3 regions of the Mycobacterium sp. ELW1 genome follow, and region 3 is predicted to be linked to each of the others. Evidence: predicted binding sites of a transcription regulator. Region 3 holds the regulator's gene; each other region holds the start of a gene.
What was found. The regulator LexA, encoded in region 3, represses DNA repair genes until DNA is damaged. The targets are predictions, from matches to a motif close to CGAACANNTGTTCG.
Positions count from the first base shown of each region.

Region 1: D3H54_RS24620 (HNH endonuclease signature motif containing protein) is a predicted target of LexA. The motif match lies at 3,515-3,528, and genes of this name have one in related genera.
Region 2: D3H54_RS16430 (HNH endonuclease signature motif containing protein) is a predicted target of LexA. The motif match lies at 1,600-1,613, and genes of this name have one in related genera.

Region 1 is NZ_CP032155.1:5,158,875-5,163,953, reverse strand. It holds gene D3H54_RS24640 (TetR/AcrR family transcriptional regulator) at 1-9, opposite strand, end outside; gene D3H54_RS24635 (SDR family NAD(P)-dependent oxidoreductase) at 122-835, shown strand; gene D3H54_RS24630 (acyl-CoA carboxylase subunit beta) at 842-2,341, opposite strand; gene D3H54_RS24625 (LLM class F420-dependent oxidoreductase) at 2,404-3,432, shown strand; gene D3H54_RS24620 (HNH endonuclease signature motif containing protein) at 3,533-4,861, shown strand; gene D3H54_RS24615 (alkene reductase) at 4,904-5,079, shown strand, end outside.
Region 2 is NZ_CP032155.1:3,487,497-3,492,575, forward strand. It holds gene ppc (phosphoenolpyruvate carboxylase) at 1-1,496, opposite strand, end outside; gene D3H54_RS16430 (HNH endonuclease signature motif containing protein) at 1,627-2,970, shown strand; gene secG (preprotein translocase subunit SecG) at 2,976-3,209, opposite strand; gene tpiA (triose-phosphate isomerase) at 3,252-4,037, opposite strand; gene D3H54_RS16445 (phosphoglycerate kinase) at 4,045-5,079, opposite strand, start outside.
Region 3 is NZ_CP032155.1:3,823,412-3,828,490, forward strand. It holds gene D3H54_RS18115 (proteasome assembly chaperone family protein) at 1-74, shown strand, start outside; gene D3H54_RS18120 (alpha/beta fold hydrolase) at 108-1,154, shown strand; gene D3H54_RS18125 (PhzF family phenazine biosynthesis protein) at 1,178-1,864, shown strand; gene nrdR (transcriptional regulator NrdR) at 1,870-2,334, opposite strand; gene D3H54_RS18135 (LysM peptidoglycan-binding domain-containing protein) at 2,424-2,906, opposite strand; gene lexA (transcriptional repressor LexA) at 3,120-3,779, shown strand; gene D3H54_RS18145 (LGFP repeat-containing protein) at 3,798-5,079, opposite strand, start outside.

The DNA.
Region 1 (5,079 bases), 1.3 Mb from region 3:
GGAGGTCACCCACGCATCCTACCAAGTTGACCGCCCGGTCACCTTTTGCCTACAGTGTTGATGTCAAGGTGACCGTCCGGTCATGTTATCCGCCGAACTCCGGAATACTGTTGGAGGACAGATGAAATTGGCAGGCGCCACCGCGTTGGTCACCGGCTCCAATCGCGGTATCGGAACGCATTTCGCCACCGAACTTCTGCGCCGCGGGGCCAAGGTGTATGCCACTGCACGCAGGCCCGAGCTCGTCGACATCCCGGGGGCCGAGGTGCTGCGCCTGGACATCACCGACCCGGACTCGGCCCGCGCCGCCGCTGAACTCGCCGGCGATGTGGACGTGCTGATCAACAACGCCGCCGACTCCGCGGGCGGCAACCTGGTGACCGGCGAACTGGAGGCGGTCCGGCGGGTGATGGAGTCCAACTACTTCGGCACGTTGAACGTCATCCGGGCGTTCGCGCCCGTTCTCGCACGCAACGGCGGCGGCGCCATCGTCAACGTGCTGTCGGCAGCCGCGTGGCTCACGGTGGATGGCAACACCGCCTACGCGGCGGCAAAGTCAGCCGAGTGGGGATTGACCAACGGTGTGCGTCTCGAATTATCGAGGCAGGGAACTCAAGTCGTCGGTCTCATGCCGGGACTCATCGGCACCCAGACGCTATTCGACTTCGCTCGAAGCGCCGGAATCGAGTTCCCCGAGGGCGTGGTCATCGAACCGGCCGCACTCGTCGAGCTGGCTCTCGACGGGTTGGAGGCAGGCGATATCGAGATTGCGGACGCGATCGGGCTGCAGGCCAAAGCAACGCTGGCTGGGCCGCCGCAAGCGTTCGCCCTCTGAGCGCGCCTAGGGCGTGATGACCGTCCGGCTGACCGGCTGGGCGACTTCCTGACGGCTGAAGACGGCGCGCTGCAGCGCCACGATCAGCGAGTTCCGGGTCTCCTCAGGCGAGATCAGTTCATCGAAGCCGAGGCTGCCCGCCGAACGGTAGGAGGCCTCGAGTTCCATGCTCTTGAGAATCTCGGTGACATCGGCGTCGGCGTGTGAGGCGCGGCTCAACGCGGCCGCGCTCATCGCGCCCATCGTGGCTCCGGGGTAGGCGAAGGTCGCCACCTGATTGTCGAAGCCCAGCAATGACATCACCATGGAGCCGAACCCGAACGCCTTGCGCAGGGTGACATGAAGCTTCAATGTCGTCGCCGCGGTCTGGGCGGCGAACATCCTTGCTCCGCTTCGCAGTACGCCGTTGCGCTCGGACTGGCTACCCGGCAGCATGCCGGGGTTGTCGGCCAGGAACACGATCGGCAGGTGGAACGAGTCGGCGACCATGATGAAATGCGCGGCTTTGTCGGCCGCGTCGGAGTCGATGGACCCGGCCAGCTCGGTCGGCTGATTGGCAACGACCGCAACGGGATAGCCCCCGAGGTGCGCCAGTGCGCAGATGATCGCCTTGCCGAACTTCGGCTGGATCTCGAACCAGTCCGGCTCGTCGAAGACGACGTCGAGGACAGTGCGCATGTCATAGATGTTGCGGTTGTCACGAGAGATGATGTCGAGGAGTTCGGGAGTGGGGCGAAGGCCGGCCTCCTCGTCGTACAACCGGGTCGGGGGATACGACCATGCGCTGGAAGGGAAGTAGGACAGGTAGCGTCGGATGTCGTCGAGCACCGCTTCGTCGCTGTCGGCGACATTGTGGATGACACCACTGGGCAACGCGACCGTGGGCCCGCCAAGCTCCTCTTTCGAAATGTCCTCACCGGTGGCCTCTTTGACGACCGGAGGGCCTGCGGTGAAGATCGCGCCCTGATGGCTCATGATCGAGAAGTCGCAGACCGGCGCCACGAGTGCGCCGTGGCCGGCCGACGGACCGAGCACAGCCGAGATGGTCGGAACCTTGCCGGAGCATCGAGCCTGCGCGATCAGATCGGTCGGCGTGCGCCCGTAGTGTTCGCCGCCCGCGGCGCGGAAACCCGCCCCTTCCAACAACATCACCAACGGAATCTTGTTGCGCAGCGCGAGCTCGGCGAGCCGATAGCGCTTGGCATTACCTCCGGGACCGATGCTGCCGGCCAGTGTGGTGAAGTCCTCGGCGCCCACCATGACCGGCGTCCCGTCGATGCGACCCGCACCCGCCACTAATCCGTCCGCTGCGATCTCGCCGCCGACGAGGGTGCCGAACTCTTGGAAGGTGCCCGGGTCGAGGAGGTGATCGATTCGCGCCCGGGCGTCGAGCTTTCCCTTGCCGTGGTGCTTGGCCAGCCGCTCCTCACCGCCCATGGAGTGCGCGTGTTGACGGCGTCGGCTCAGGTCGTGGAGCGTGTCCTGCCAGTCCTGCGCATTGCTCATCGACGTGTCCTTACCGTGGCGGCGTTGACCATACTGAATTGCTTACTGTAGCGTCTGCCGACATGGGCGAGGTCGGCAGTCTCAAAGTCGACCGCGGCGTCATCAGCAGGCTTGCCGGGGTCGCGGACGGGGCCCGCGAGGTCGAACGGCTCGGTTACGACGGGTGCTGGACGGCCGAGATCAGCCACGATCCGTTCCTTCCCCTGACTCTGGCAGCCGAGCACACCACCCAGATCGAATTGGGCACGTCGATCGCGGTGGCCTTCGCCCGCAATCCGATGACCGTGGCCAACATCGGGTGGGATCTGCAGGACTACTCCCGCGGCCGGCTCCTGCTCGGATTGGGAACCCAGATCAAACCGCATATCGAGAAGCGGTTCAGCATGCCGTGGAGCCATCCCGTCCGACGCATGGGCGAGTTCGTCACTGCGCTGCACGAGATTTGGGCGAGCTGGCGCGACGGCACCAAGCTGAGCTTCGACGGCGAGTTCTACACCCACCGGCTCATGACGCCGATGTTCGTCCCCGAGCCGCATCCGTACGGGTCGCCGAAAGTGATGATCGCCGCCGTCGGTGAGTTGATGACGCAGATGTGCGGCGAGGTGGCCGACGGCCTTATTGCCCATGCCTTCACCACCAAGCGGTATTTCGACGAGGTGACCATTCCGGCGCTGGAGCGGGGGATGGCCACGTCGGGTCGCTCACGCAGTGAGTTCCAAGTGATGGCACCGGTATTCGTGGTGACGGGCACGGACGAAGCCGAGATGGCGGCATCCGCCGCGGCGTCACGGAAACAGATCGCCTTCTATGCCTCCACGCCTGCGTACCGGAAGGTACTGGAGTTGCACGGCTGGGGCGAGTTGCAGACCGAGTTGCACCGCCTGTCGCTGGACGGCCAGTGGGACACCATGGCCACGCTGATCTCGGACGAGATTCTCGGGACGTTCGCCGTCGTCGCGCCGCTGGACGGTCTGGCTGCGGCATTGAGGGAGCGCTGCGACGGAATCATCGATCGGGTGATGATCGGATTGCCTCCGTCGGCGTCGGAGGAGACCGTGCGAGCCTTTCTCGACGAGGTGCGTTCTAGCTGAGTTCCGTTGGGGCTCGGGCTTTTATCCACAGTTCCGCGTTCATCCACAGGTCGATTGTGGCCTCGGGTTTTTGTCGGTGGTTCGAACTAGTGTTCGATGTATGGGTTCGATCGACTCGGTGCTGGAGGCACTCGACGATGTCGTCGAGGCGTTGGCCGCAGTCGATCTCGATGTCCTGGATCCACCGGATCGGTTCAGGGTGCTGCAGCGGTTGGAGACCGCACGGCGTCGGCAGGTGGCGGTGTCGCACGCGGTGGTGGGGCGGTTGGAGCAGTTCGAGGGGTGTCCCCCGGTGCCGATCACGCTCGCGGATGTGTTGCGGATCAGCCCGCGGGAGGCCAAGCGCCGCATGCGGGATGCCGAGCAGGTGGCGCCGCGGCGAGCGTTGACCGGGGAGCCGCTGCCGCCGCTGCTGCCGGACACCTCCGCGGCCTGGCATGCCGGACAGTTGGATGGCGAGCATCTGCGGGTGATCCAGAAGTTCTTCCGCGATCTGCCCGATCACGTCCCGGCGGTGCAGGTCGAGAAGGCCGAACGCACACTGGCCGAGCACGCGCAGACGATGCGACCCGATCAGTTGGAGAAGATCGCGCTGCGGCTGGCGTTACATCTGAACCCCGACGGCACGTTCTCCGATGACGATCGGGCTCGCAAGCGCGGATTCGTCTGGTGTGGTGGGCAGGGCGTCGACGGGATGAGTGTGGGCCGGCTGATCGCCACGCCGGAGTTGCGGTCCATGCTCGATGCCTGGTTCACCAAGTTCGCCGCACCCGGTGTCTGCAATCCAGCAGATCAATCCCCGACCATCACCCCGACCGAGGAGACAGCCGACCGTGACCTGCGCAGCCACGGCCAACGCCAACACGATGCGTTGACCGCCTTGGTGCGTGGTCAACTCGGCGATCCGAAGTTAGGGCAGCACAACGGGTTACCGGTCACGGTTATCGCATCGGCCACCCTCCAAGACCTTCAGGCCACGACCGGGCACGCGGTCACCGCCACCGGCACCCTGCTACCCATCCCGGACGTCATCCGGATGGCCAGCCACGCCTACCACTACCTGGCACTGTTCGACGGGGTGCGCGGGCAGGCGTTATGGCTCGGCCGCACCAAACGCGTGGCTTCGGCTGATCAGCGGATCATGTTGCACAGCAAGGACCGCGGCTGCACCCGCCCCGGCTGCGATGCACCCGGATACCTCACCGAAGTCCACCACGTCGACGAATGGGCCCAGGGCGGGCTGACCAACATCGACACACTCACCCTGGCCTGCCCAGCCGATCACCGACTCCTCGACCACGGCTGGAAAACCCGAAAACTCGCCAACGGCGACACCGAATGGATACCCCCACCGCAACTACCACTCGCCGCAGGCACCAACGACTACCACCACCCTGAGCGTTTCCTGCCGAAAGACGACGATCCGTAGGCGCGGGGAATGAATCGGCACCCGTGGCGCTTGTAGGCAAGCATGACGTTCACGCTGACCGATGACTCAGCCCTGCTTCAGCCGATCACCATCGGGGCGAACACCGCACGGAATCGGCTGTTCATGGCGCCGCTGACGCGCTCGCGCGCCGAATCGGACGGCACGCCGAGCGACCTGCAGGTGGAGTACTACGCGCAGCGTGCGTCGGCAGGGTTGAT
Region 2 (5,079 bases), 340 kb from region 3:
ACCCGCACCGCCCGGGCGGCGGCGAAGACGATGTCGAGCTCCTTGCGAGCCAGCTCGGAGAGCTCAGAGTCGTCGCGGACCAGGGGGCAGCGGGTTGCGAGCTCGGCGGCCAGCACCTCGACCCGCTCCGCCTCGGACAGCGACGCATAGTCCGGATGCACCCCGGCCCAGGACAGCAGTTCGGTGATGACCTCTTCGTGCACCTCGGAGTTCTGCCGCATGTCCAGGCTGCTCAGGTGAAACCCGAAGACGTCCACGGCTTCCCGCAACCGGGTCAGCCGGTCGTCGGCCAGCAGGGCGCTGCCGTTGGCGCGCAGTGACGCGTCGATGGTGTTCAGGTCGGCGAGCAACTCGTCGGGTGTCTCGTACGGGGGTAGACCGAGGTCGAGGGTGTGCGCCGGTTCTCGGTCGAGGATGGCCTGACCGGTCGCGGTGAGCCGGGCGTGCACCACCCGCAGTGCCCGCCGGTAGGGCTCGTCCATCCGGGCCGGCTCATGGCAGGCGTCGGCCAGCGTGACGAGAGCGTCGGTGGTCTTCACCAGCCGCGCCGACATCGACAATTCCTGCTCGAGCTTGTTGAGCTCGGCGAAGTAGTGGCCCAGCGCGGTGTAGGCGGCGCTGCCGGTGGCCAGCCGGACCACGTCGGCGGTGACGTTGGGGTTTCCGTCGCGATCACCGCCGATCCACGAGCCCGGCCGCAGGATCGGCTCGGGCAGCAGATCGGCGTCGGGCCAGCGGGTCCGCAGCGCGTTGCGAACCTCGGCATTCACCTTCGGGATCACGTCAAAGAATGCCGCCGGGTAGTACCGAAGGCCGACTTCGATCTCGTCTTGAATCTTCAAGCGGGACAATCGGATCAGTGCGGTCTGCCATAGCGTGAGGATCTGCCTGCGCAGTTCGGTCTCGACCGGCCGGCCGTCCTCGGTTTCGTCCTGACCGTGCAGCCGTACCCGCATCAGCTGGGTGATGCGGTGCTGGGTGTCGAAGACGGTGCGCCTGCGGGTCTCGGTGGGGTGGGCGGTGATGACCGGCGCCACCAATGCCCCTGTGAGCGCTTTCTGTACCGTCGCCGCGTCCAGCTGCGCGGCATCGAGCTTGTCGTAGGTGGCGGCGAGGGTGCTGTTCTGCGGCGCTTCACCGGCGGCGACGTGGATTGCGCGGCGCCGTTCGCGGTGGATGTCCTCGGCGACGTTGGCCAGCAGGGCGAAGTGGCTGAACGCGCGGATCACCGGGATGGCGCGGTGGACGTCGATACCGTCGAACAGCTGGGCCAGCTCGGACCGGTCGATCTCGGATCGGCGCACCCGGAACGATTCGACGCGGGCCTTTTCGACGAGGTCGAACACCTCGTCGCCGTTCTGCTCGCGCACGGTGTCACCGAGGATCGCCCCGAGCAGCCGGATGTCCTCCCGCATCGGCTCGGTGGCCTCCCGCCCGACCTGGGTGCGCTGTACCGCGCCGATCGGTTCCAGCGACACGTCCGGAGCTTCAGCCATCCCCCAAGTATTCCGGTGCTCGCTGTGGGCTGCAGGGCGTGGGGTCGTGGCGTTGTCCACAGACCCGACTTCATCCACAGGTTGCGGCTTCGCCCCTGCTATTCGCACATGTGTTCGATACCGTGGTGGCATGTCCGCCGAACCCCTGACCGCCCAGGCGGTGCATGACCGGGTTCGCGCCGAACTCGACGCGATCGATGCCGCATACGGCCGGCTTCGGTCGATCTGTACTGATCTGGCGGGCAACGCCTTTCGAATCGAGGTGGCCGAACGCCTCGAGGACCGGAACCGGGTGAACCGCGGGCTGTCCTACCGCATGTTCGGCGAGATCGCCGAACCGGTCGACGGCTCGTCGTTGGCTACCGGAGCGAAGGTCCGCGACGTCCTGGCCAGTCGGTTGCGTGTGACCGCCGGGGAGGTCAAGCGGCGGTTCGCGCTGGCGGCTCGGCTGCGGCCGCGTCGATCACTGACCGGGCCGACACTTCCGCCGGAGTTGCCCGTGTTGGCGGCCGCGGTCGAGGCCGGTGAGGTCGGCGAGGATCACGTTGCGGCGGTGTGCCATGCACTCGATCGGCTGCCGTCTTTCGTCACGCCGGCCGACCGGGACGCAGCGGAACGCGCACTGGTTCGCCGCGCGCGAGAACAGGATTCGAAGTTCGTCGCGGCAATCGGAGTGGAGATCGCCGACTGCCTGAATCCCGACGGCACGTTCACAGACGAGGATCGGGCACGACGCCGCGGCCTGCGACTGGGCCGGCAGGGTCCCGACGGCATGAGCCGGCTTTCCGGCTGGGTGGATCCGGAGAGCCGCGCCTACATCGAAGCGGTGACGGCCGCGGTCCGGCCCGGGCGGCATCTCCCCGGTGATGCCGAGGGACGCGACAACCGAAGCCCGGAGCAGCGCTGCCACGACGGAATCACGCTCGGCCTCAAGGCGGCTGTGTCATCGGGAGTCTTGGGGCAGCATCGCGGACTGCCGGTCACCGTGATCGTGACGACGACACTGGGCGAGTTGGAGCAGGCGGCGGGCTGGGCCCGTACCGGCGGAACCGGCCGCCTGCCGATGCGCGATGTCATCCGGATGGCCGGCGAAGCGGTGCACTACCTGGCGGTGTTCGAGGATCACTCGGCACGCCCGCTGTACCTCGGTCGCGCGAAACGCCTTGCGACGGCCGATCATCGGATCATCTGCCACGCCCGCGACCGCGGGTGTACCAAGCCGGACTGTTTCGAGCCCGGATACCACTCAGAAGTGCATCACGCGCTGGAGTGGAGCGCCGGCGGCCCGACCGACGCCGACAACCTGTACTTCGGCTGCCCGTGCGACCACGCGATGGCGACCGACGGCACGTACACGACGACTGTCACCAAAGACGGCCGGATCGCGTGGAGCGACGGCACCGGTCCCCCACGGGTCAACGACGCGCACCACCCGGAACGGTTGCTCCGGAAGGACGACGAGGAGTCGGGGTGAACGGACTAGCTGTACTTGATCTGGAGGGCCATGCCGATGATGGACACCACCCAGATACCGGTGACGAACAGCGTGAGGCGGTCGAGGTTCTTCTCGACCACAGTCGAACCGGACAGGCTGGACTGCACACCGCCGCCGAACAGGGTCGACAGGCCGCCACCCTTGGCGCGGTGCAGGAGCACCAAGAGCACCACCAGGACGCTGGTGGTGACCAGGATGATCTGCAGAGTCAAAACCATGGCGACCAGACTACCTGGTCGGGGCCACGGTCACGGCATCGGTCACGGGAGGGGTCCGCCCGCGGCGATCGCCGACAGGGTGGCGAACTGCTCCCCATCCAGCGACGCCCCGCCGACCAGCGCGCCGTCGACGTCCTTCTGCGCGACGATCTCACCGACGTTCTTGGCGTTCACCGAGCCGCCGTAGAGCACCCGGACACCGCCGGCGATCTCCTGCGTGGCGATGTTGCCGAGCTCGGCCCGGATCGCGGCGCACACCTCCTGCGCGTCGGCGGCGCTGGCCACCCGGCCGGTGCCGATCGCCCACACCGGTTCGTAGGCGATGACGACGTCGGCAAGCTGCTCCTTGGTGAGCCCGGCCAGCGAGCCGCGCAACGAGTTCACGTTGAACTCGACGTGGTCGCCGGCCTCGCGGACCTCGAGCTGTTCGCCGATGCACACGATCGGCGTCAGTCCGTGCCGGAACGCCGCGGCCGCCTTCTCGGCGACCACCGCGTCGTCCTCGTGGTGATAGGTGCGCCGCTCGGAGTGCCCCACCACCACGAACGTGCAGCCCAGCTTGGCCAGGAACGCGCCGCTGATGTCGCCGGTGTAGGCGCCCGAATCGTGCTGCGAGAGGTCCTGCGCGCCGTAGGTCAGCCGCAGCTTGTCGCCGTCGACCAGGGTCTGAACACTGCGCAGATCGGTGAACGGCGGGATCACCGTCACGTCGACCTTGTCGAAGTACTTGTCGGGCAACGAGAACGCGATCTTCTGGACCAGCGCGATGGCCTCGAAGTGGTTGAGGTTCATCTTCCAGTTGCCCGCGATCAGCGGTTTACGGGACACAGGACTCCTAGTTCAATACTTCGATGCCGGGCAGTGTTTTGCCCTCAAGGTATTCCAGCGATGCGCCGCCGCCGGTCGAAATGTGCGAGAAACCGTCCTCCGGCAGACCCAGTTGGCGCACCGCAGCCGCCGAATCGCCACCGCCGACGACGCTGAAGGCGCCCTTGCCGGTCGCAGCGACGATGGCCTCGGCCACGCCCTTGGTCCCCGCGGCGAACGCCGGGAACTCGAACACCCCCATCGGCCCGTTCCAGAAGATGGTGCGGGCGTTGGACAAAAGCTTGGTGAACCGCTTGACCGACTCCGGGCCGATATCCAGGCCCATCTTGTCGGCCGGGATGCTGTCCGCCCACACGGTTTCCGCCGGCGAGTCGGCCGCGAACTTCTCCGCGACCACGATGTCCACCGGAAGATGGATGACGTCCCCGTAGGTCTCCAGCAGCCGGCGGCAGGTCTCGATCATCTCCTCCTGCAGCAGCGACGTACCCACCGAAACACCCTGCGCGGCAAGGAAGGTGAAGCACATGCCGCCGCCGATGACGATGCTGTCCGCCTTCGTCGCCAGATTCTCGATGACCGCGAGCTTGTCCGACACCTTCGATCCGCCGAGCACCACGGCATACGGCCGCTCACTCGAGCTGGTCAGCTGTTGGAGCACCTTGACCTCGGCCGCCACCAGCGTTCCCGCGTAGTGCGGCAGCAGTGTGGCCACGTCGTACACCGACGCCTGCTTACGGTGCACGACACCGAATCCGTCGGAGACGAAAGCGCCGTCCTCGCCGACCAATTCGACGAGCGCCTTGGCCAGCGCCAGCCGTTCGCTGTCGTCCTTGCTGGTCTCCCGCGGGTCGAACCGGATGTTCTCCAGCAGCAGGACATCACCGTCGGTGAGTCCCTCGGCGCGGGCGAGCGCGTCGGTGCCGACCACGTCACCGGCCAGCTGGACGTGCCTGCCAAGCCGTTCGGACAGCGCGGTGGCCACCGGCGCCAGCGAGAACGCCGGGTGCACACCACCTTTGGGGCGGCCCAGGTGAGCGGTCAC
Region 3 (5,079 bases):
CGGAATTCGAGAAGTTCCTCGCTCAGCACGCCGAGGACTTCAAAGACGGTTTCAACGAGAACGGCGAGACCTAGCGGAGTCCACCCCACCGATGACAGGGTTGGCCAGTGACTCAGCAGAAGACTCAGCAGAAGTCTCAGCGAAAGCCCAATCTCCAGCCCGTGCGGGATGTGACGCCCACCCTGCATTTCCGGACCATTCACGGCTACCGTCGGGCCTTCCGGGTGGCCGGGTCGGGTCCGGCGCTGCTGCTGATCCACGGGATCGGTGACAACTCGACGACCTGGCATCCGGTACACAGCAAGCTCGCCCAGCGGTTCACCGTGATCGCCCCGGACCTGCTGGGGCATGGACAGTCCGACAAACCGCGCGCCGACTATTCGGTGGCGGCCTACGCCAACGGCATGCGCGATCTGCTCAGCGTGCTCGACCTCGACAAGGTGACGGTGGTCGGGCATTCACTCGGCGGCGGCGTGGCGATGCAATTCGCTTACCAGTTCCCGCAATTGGTGGAGCGGCTGATCCTGGTCAGCGCGGGCGGGGTGACCAAGGAGGTCAACATCGCGCTGCGGGCCGCCTCGCTTCCGTTGGGCGGGGAGGCCTTGGCGCTGCTGCGACTGCCGATGGTGCTGCCCGCACTGCAGCTTGCCGGCCGGGCGCTGGGCAGCGTCTTCGGCTCCACCGGTTTGGGCCGCGACCTGCCGGATGCGCTGCGCATCCTGGCCGACCTGCCCGAGCCGACCGCCTCGTCGGCATTCACCCGCACACTGCGCTCGGTGGTGGACTGGCGGGGCCAGGTGGTCACCATGCTGGACCGATGTTATCTGACCGAATCCGTTCCCGTACAACTCATTTGGGGCGATTTGGACGCGGTCATCCCGGTCAGCCACGCCCGGATGGCGCACTCCGCCATGCCCGGCTCCCGGCTCGAGATCTTCGGCCGTTCCGGGCACTTTCCGTTCCACGACGACCCCGACCGCTTCGTCGAGATCGTCGAGAAGTTCATCGACGCGACGGCCCCCGCCGAATACGACCAGGACGCCTTGCGTGAACTGCTTCGCAGTGGGCTCTCCGAGCGTTTGGTCACCGGGTCATTGAAGACCCGGGTCGCGGTGCTCGACGCCCTCGGCGCTGACGAGCGCAGTGCCACCTGACCTCAGCGTCGTAGAGTCGAATCATGACTGTCGACGTGACTGTGTTGCGGGTGTTCACCGATGAAGGTGGCAACTTCGGCAATCCGCTGGGCGTGGTGGACGCGGCCACCGTACCCGCCGGCGATCGCCAGCGCATTGCGACCGAATTAGGCTACAGCGAAACAATATTCATCGATCTGCCGGCCGACGGATCAACCACAGCGCACGCCCGCATCTTCACTCCGGCCACCGAATTGCCGTTTGCCGGGCACCCCACCGTGGGCGCGGCCTGGTGGCTACGGGAGCGCGGCACGCCGATTCACACTCTGCAGGTTCCTGCCGGCATCGTCGGGGTTTCCTACGACGATGACCGCACGGTGATCCGGGTTCGGGCGGAGTGGTCACCGGAGTTCGCCATCCACGACCTGGAGTCGGTGGACGAGCTGCTGGCCGCCGATCCGGACGATTATTCCGACGACGCGGAGCATTATCTGTGGGCCTGGCTGGACCGCGACGGCGGGCACATCCGGTCGCGGATGTTCGCCGCCGACCTCGGGGTGCCGGAAGACGAGGCCACCGGATCGGCGGCGGCGCGGGTGACCGATTACCTGAGCCGTGACCTGACGATCACACAGGGCAAGGGATCGCAGATCTTCACGACGTGGGACGCGCAAGGGTGGGTGCTGATCGCCGGCCGAGTGGTCAGCGACAGTGTGCGACAGCTGGATTGAGCTGCTCAGCCGGATGTGCCGACGGACCGGTGCGCGCGCAGCGCCTCGATCTCGCGCTCGAAGTCCTCAGCTGAGCTGAACGAGCGGTACACCGACGCGAATCGCAGGTAGGCGACCTCGTCGAGTTCACGAAGCGGGCCGAGGATGGCGAGTCCGACCTCATTGCTGGGGATCTCGGGCGAGCCGGCGGCCCGCACCGTGTCCTCTACCTGCTGCGCCAGCAGATTGAGCGCGTCGTCATCGACGTCGCGGCCCTGGCAGGCGCGGCGAACGCCGCTGACGACTTTTTCCCGGCTGAACGGCTCGGTGACGCCGCTGCGCTTCACGACCGCCAGCACCGCGGTCTCCACAGTGGTGAACCGCCGGCCGCACTCCGGACAGGAGCGGCGACGCCGAATGGCCTGGCCTTCATCGGTCTCGCGGGAATCGACAACGCGGGAGTCCGGGTTGCGGCAGAACGGACAGTGCATGACCGCTCCTTCGCTCAGTGGCCCGATACGTCGAACCATTGAGAGCCTACCTGCGCCGCCCGCGGGAGCGGCTGCGGCCGGCACGGCCGTCAGCCGATCGGCGCGATCAGCGTCTGCCCGGCGTCCAGCGACGCCGACTCGAGCTTGTTCAGGTCGCGGATGCGCTGCGCCACCTGTCCGGCGGGCGCATCCGGTGCGACCCGCCCGGCCAGCTGCTGCAACGTCTCCCCCGCCTGGACCTGGACGACGGCGAGCTGATCCGGCATCTGCTCGGTGGCCGCCGGCGTGGCGCTGAAGTGCCCGACCAAGCCCAGCCACAGCGTGATCAGCGCGGCCACCCCGGCCAGCGCGATCGTGACCGCGGTGCTGACCGGCCGGCGGGTATGCGGTGCCCGGGAGAACGCGACACCGGTGCCGCGGTACTGCATCGGCGTGATCGCCGGCCGTGCCGGGTACGGCCGATGCGCGCGGCCGCCGGCCGGGCGGCGCCGAGCAGGCACAACGGGCGCGCCGGCTGTCCGCCGGTACACCGGTGCCGAGATGTAAACCTGTCGATCATCGATGACTGTCACGTCCGTGTCCTTCCTTCAGGGCCGCCCCGGTTCGCTCTTGTGTTCGAAATATACTCGATCATGCGTTCGAACACCGAACATGTGAGCGAGCGTGTTCGAAGAATAAATCCGACCACCGACAAGTTCTGTTCCGCCGGCCGCCGAGAACGCAGAATCGCGACACGGTCGAACAAATGTTTGAATTTTGACGCGGGCCCGGCTAGATTCGGCCCCATGAGCGAGCGCAGTGAGACATCCGGGCTGACCGAGCGGCAGCGAACCATCCTCGACGTAATCCGCGCCTCAGTCACCAGCCGCGGCTATCCCCCCAGCATCCGTGAGATCGGCGACGCCGTCGGGCTCACTTCCACGTCATCGGTGGCCCACCAGCTGCGCACTCTGGAGCGCAAGGGCTATCTGCGCCGCGATGCCAACCGGCCGCGTGCGGTGGACGTGCGCGGAGCCGACGACGCGGTGAGCACCGTGCGCACCGAGGTCGCCGGTTCGGACACGCTGCCCGAGCCGACCTTTGTGCCAGTGCTCGGCCGGATCGCTGCCGGCGGCCCGATCCTCGCCGAGCAAGCCGTCGAGGATGTGTTCCCGCTACCGCGCGAGTTGGTCGGCGACGGGTCGCTGTTCCTGCTCAAGGTCGTCGGTGAGTCCATGATCGACGCCGCGATCTGCGACGGCGACTGGGTCGTGGTCCGTCAGCAGAATGTGGCCGACAACGGCGACATCGTCGCGGCGATGATCGACGGCGAGGCCACGGTGAAGACGTTCAAGCGCACCGGCGGTCAGGTCTGGTTGATGCCGCACAACCCGGCGTTCGACCCGATTCCCGGTAACGACGCCGCGATCCTCGGCAAGGTCGTCACCGTTCTGCGCAAGGTCTAGCGGACGGGGGCGGAAGCCTCACTCCGCCTTGTGGAATCCGTTCGCCTGCGCGAGTTCCTCACTGGCGAACCACACTTCGGGCACGGTGTGGTCGTAGAGCGCCGAGTCCGGGGTGTAGTACAGCCCCGAATGCGTATTGGCCTTGACCACATACCCCTCGGGCGCCTGATACGGATCCGACAGCGGAAGGTGGATCGCCGGGCGATTGGCTGCGGCTTCGGCGTGCACGTCGGACTGCAGGACCTCTGCCGGCTGGGTGGAGTCTTCTTCCTCGATGTCGACGACGTCGGACTCGAGAATCTCCTCCGGTGCCGGCTCGGGCGCCAGTGGGGTCTCCGGCTCCGCGGCGCGACGACGCCGCGGCGTGCCGAGCTCGCCCATGTCGAGTCGCCACATCGATTGCGACTCTCCGAGATTCACCGCCGCATGCCGGCCTGAATCGCTCGATTCGTCGTCGTCTTCGACTTCCTCGACCTCGGCGTACTCGAGTTCCGCGGGCACCTCGTCGGCTTCCTCAGCCTCGTACCCGCCGGTTTCGGCAGCCTCGGCGGGAATGCGGGTCGGCGTGGTGTCGATGGCGTCCTGATCGCCGTCGAACACGTCCTCGGGTCCGGGTTGAGACTTCTCGTCTCCCTCGGGCGCCCAGCCGAAGCCCGGCGCAGCGGCGACCTGCGGGACGCCGCCGTCGGGATAGGTCGAGAAGCGCGAGGCCGCCGCCGCGTCGGCCTCACCGGCCACCTCACTGGGCCAGTGATCGTCGTCGTCGTAGTCCTCGAAGTCGTCGTCGATCTCCTCGCCACCGCTACGGCGGCGCTGCAGCCACAGCACGCCCAGGCCGATCACGGCCAGCAACAACAGGACCGGGACGATGATCAGCAGCCACCACCAGTGGAAGGTGGAACCGCTGCCGGACTTGGCGCCCGACTGGCCGGCCTGCGGCCCGGCAGCCGGAACCTGAACGCCGGACAGCGAACCGGCGAGCTCCGGCGGTTTGGTCGTGAACGTGTTGCTGGCCTTGTTCCAGGAGATTTCGCCACCACTGAACTTCTGCGTCACGGTGTCGCCGTTGACGCTCTGCTCGCCGGTCGGCACTCCCAGCTTGCCAGTTGCCCCGCCCAGCTTGGTCCAGGCGGCGTTGATCGCACCGCGCACCACGATGGCGCCGTTGTCGGGCGTCCAGAAGATCACCGGTTTGTCAGCGGCGCTGAAGGCGCTGACCCGGCTGTTGGGCGCGCCGCCGTCGGCTTCGGTCCCGGTCGGCAGGCCCAGGTCGCCGGTCGGCCCACCCTGCGCCTCGTAC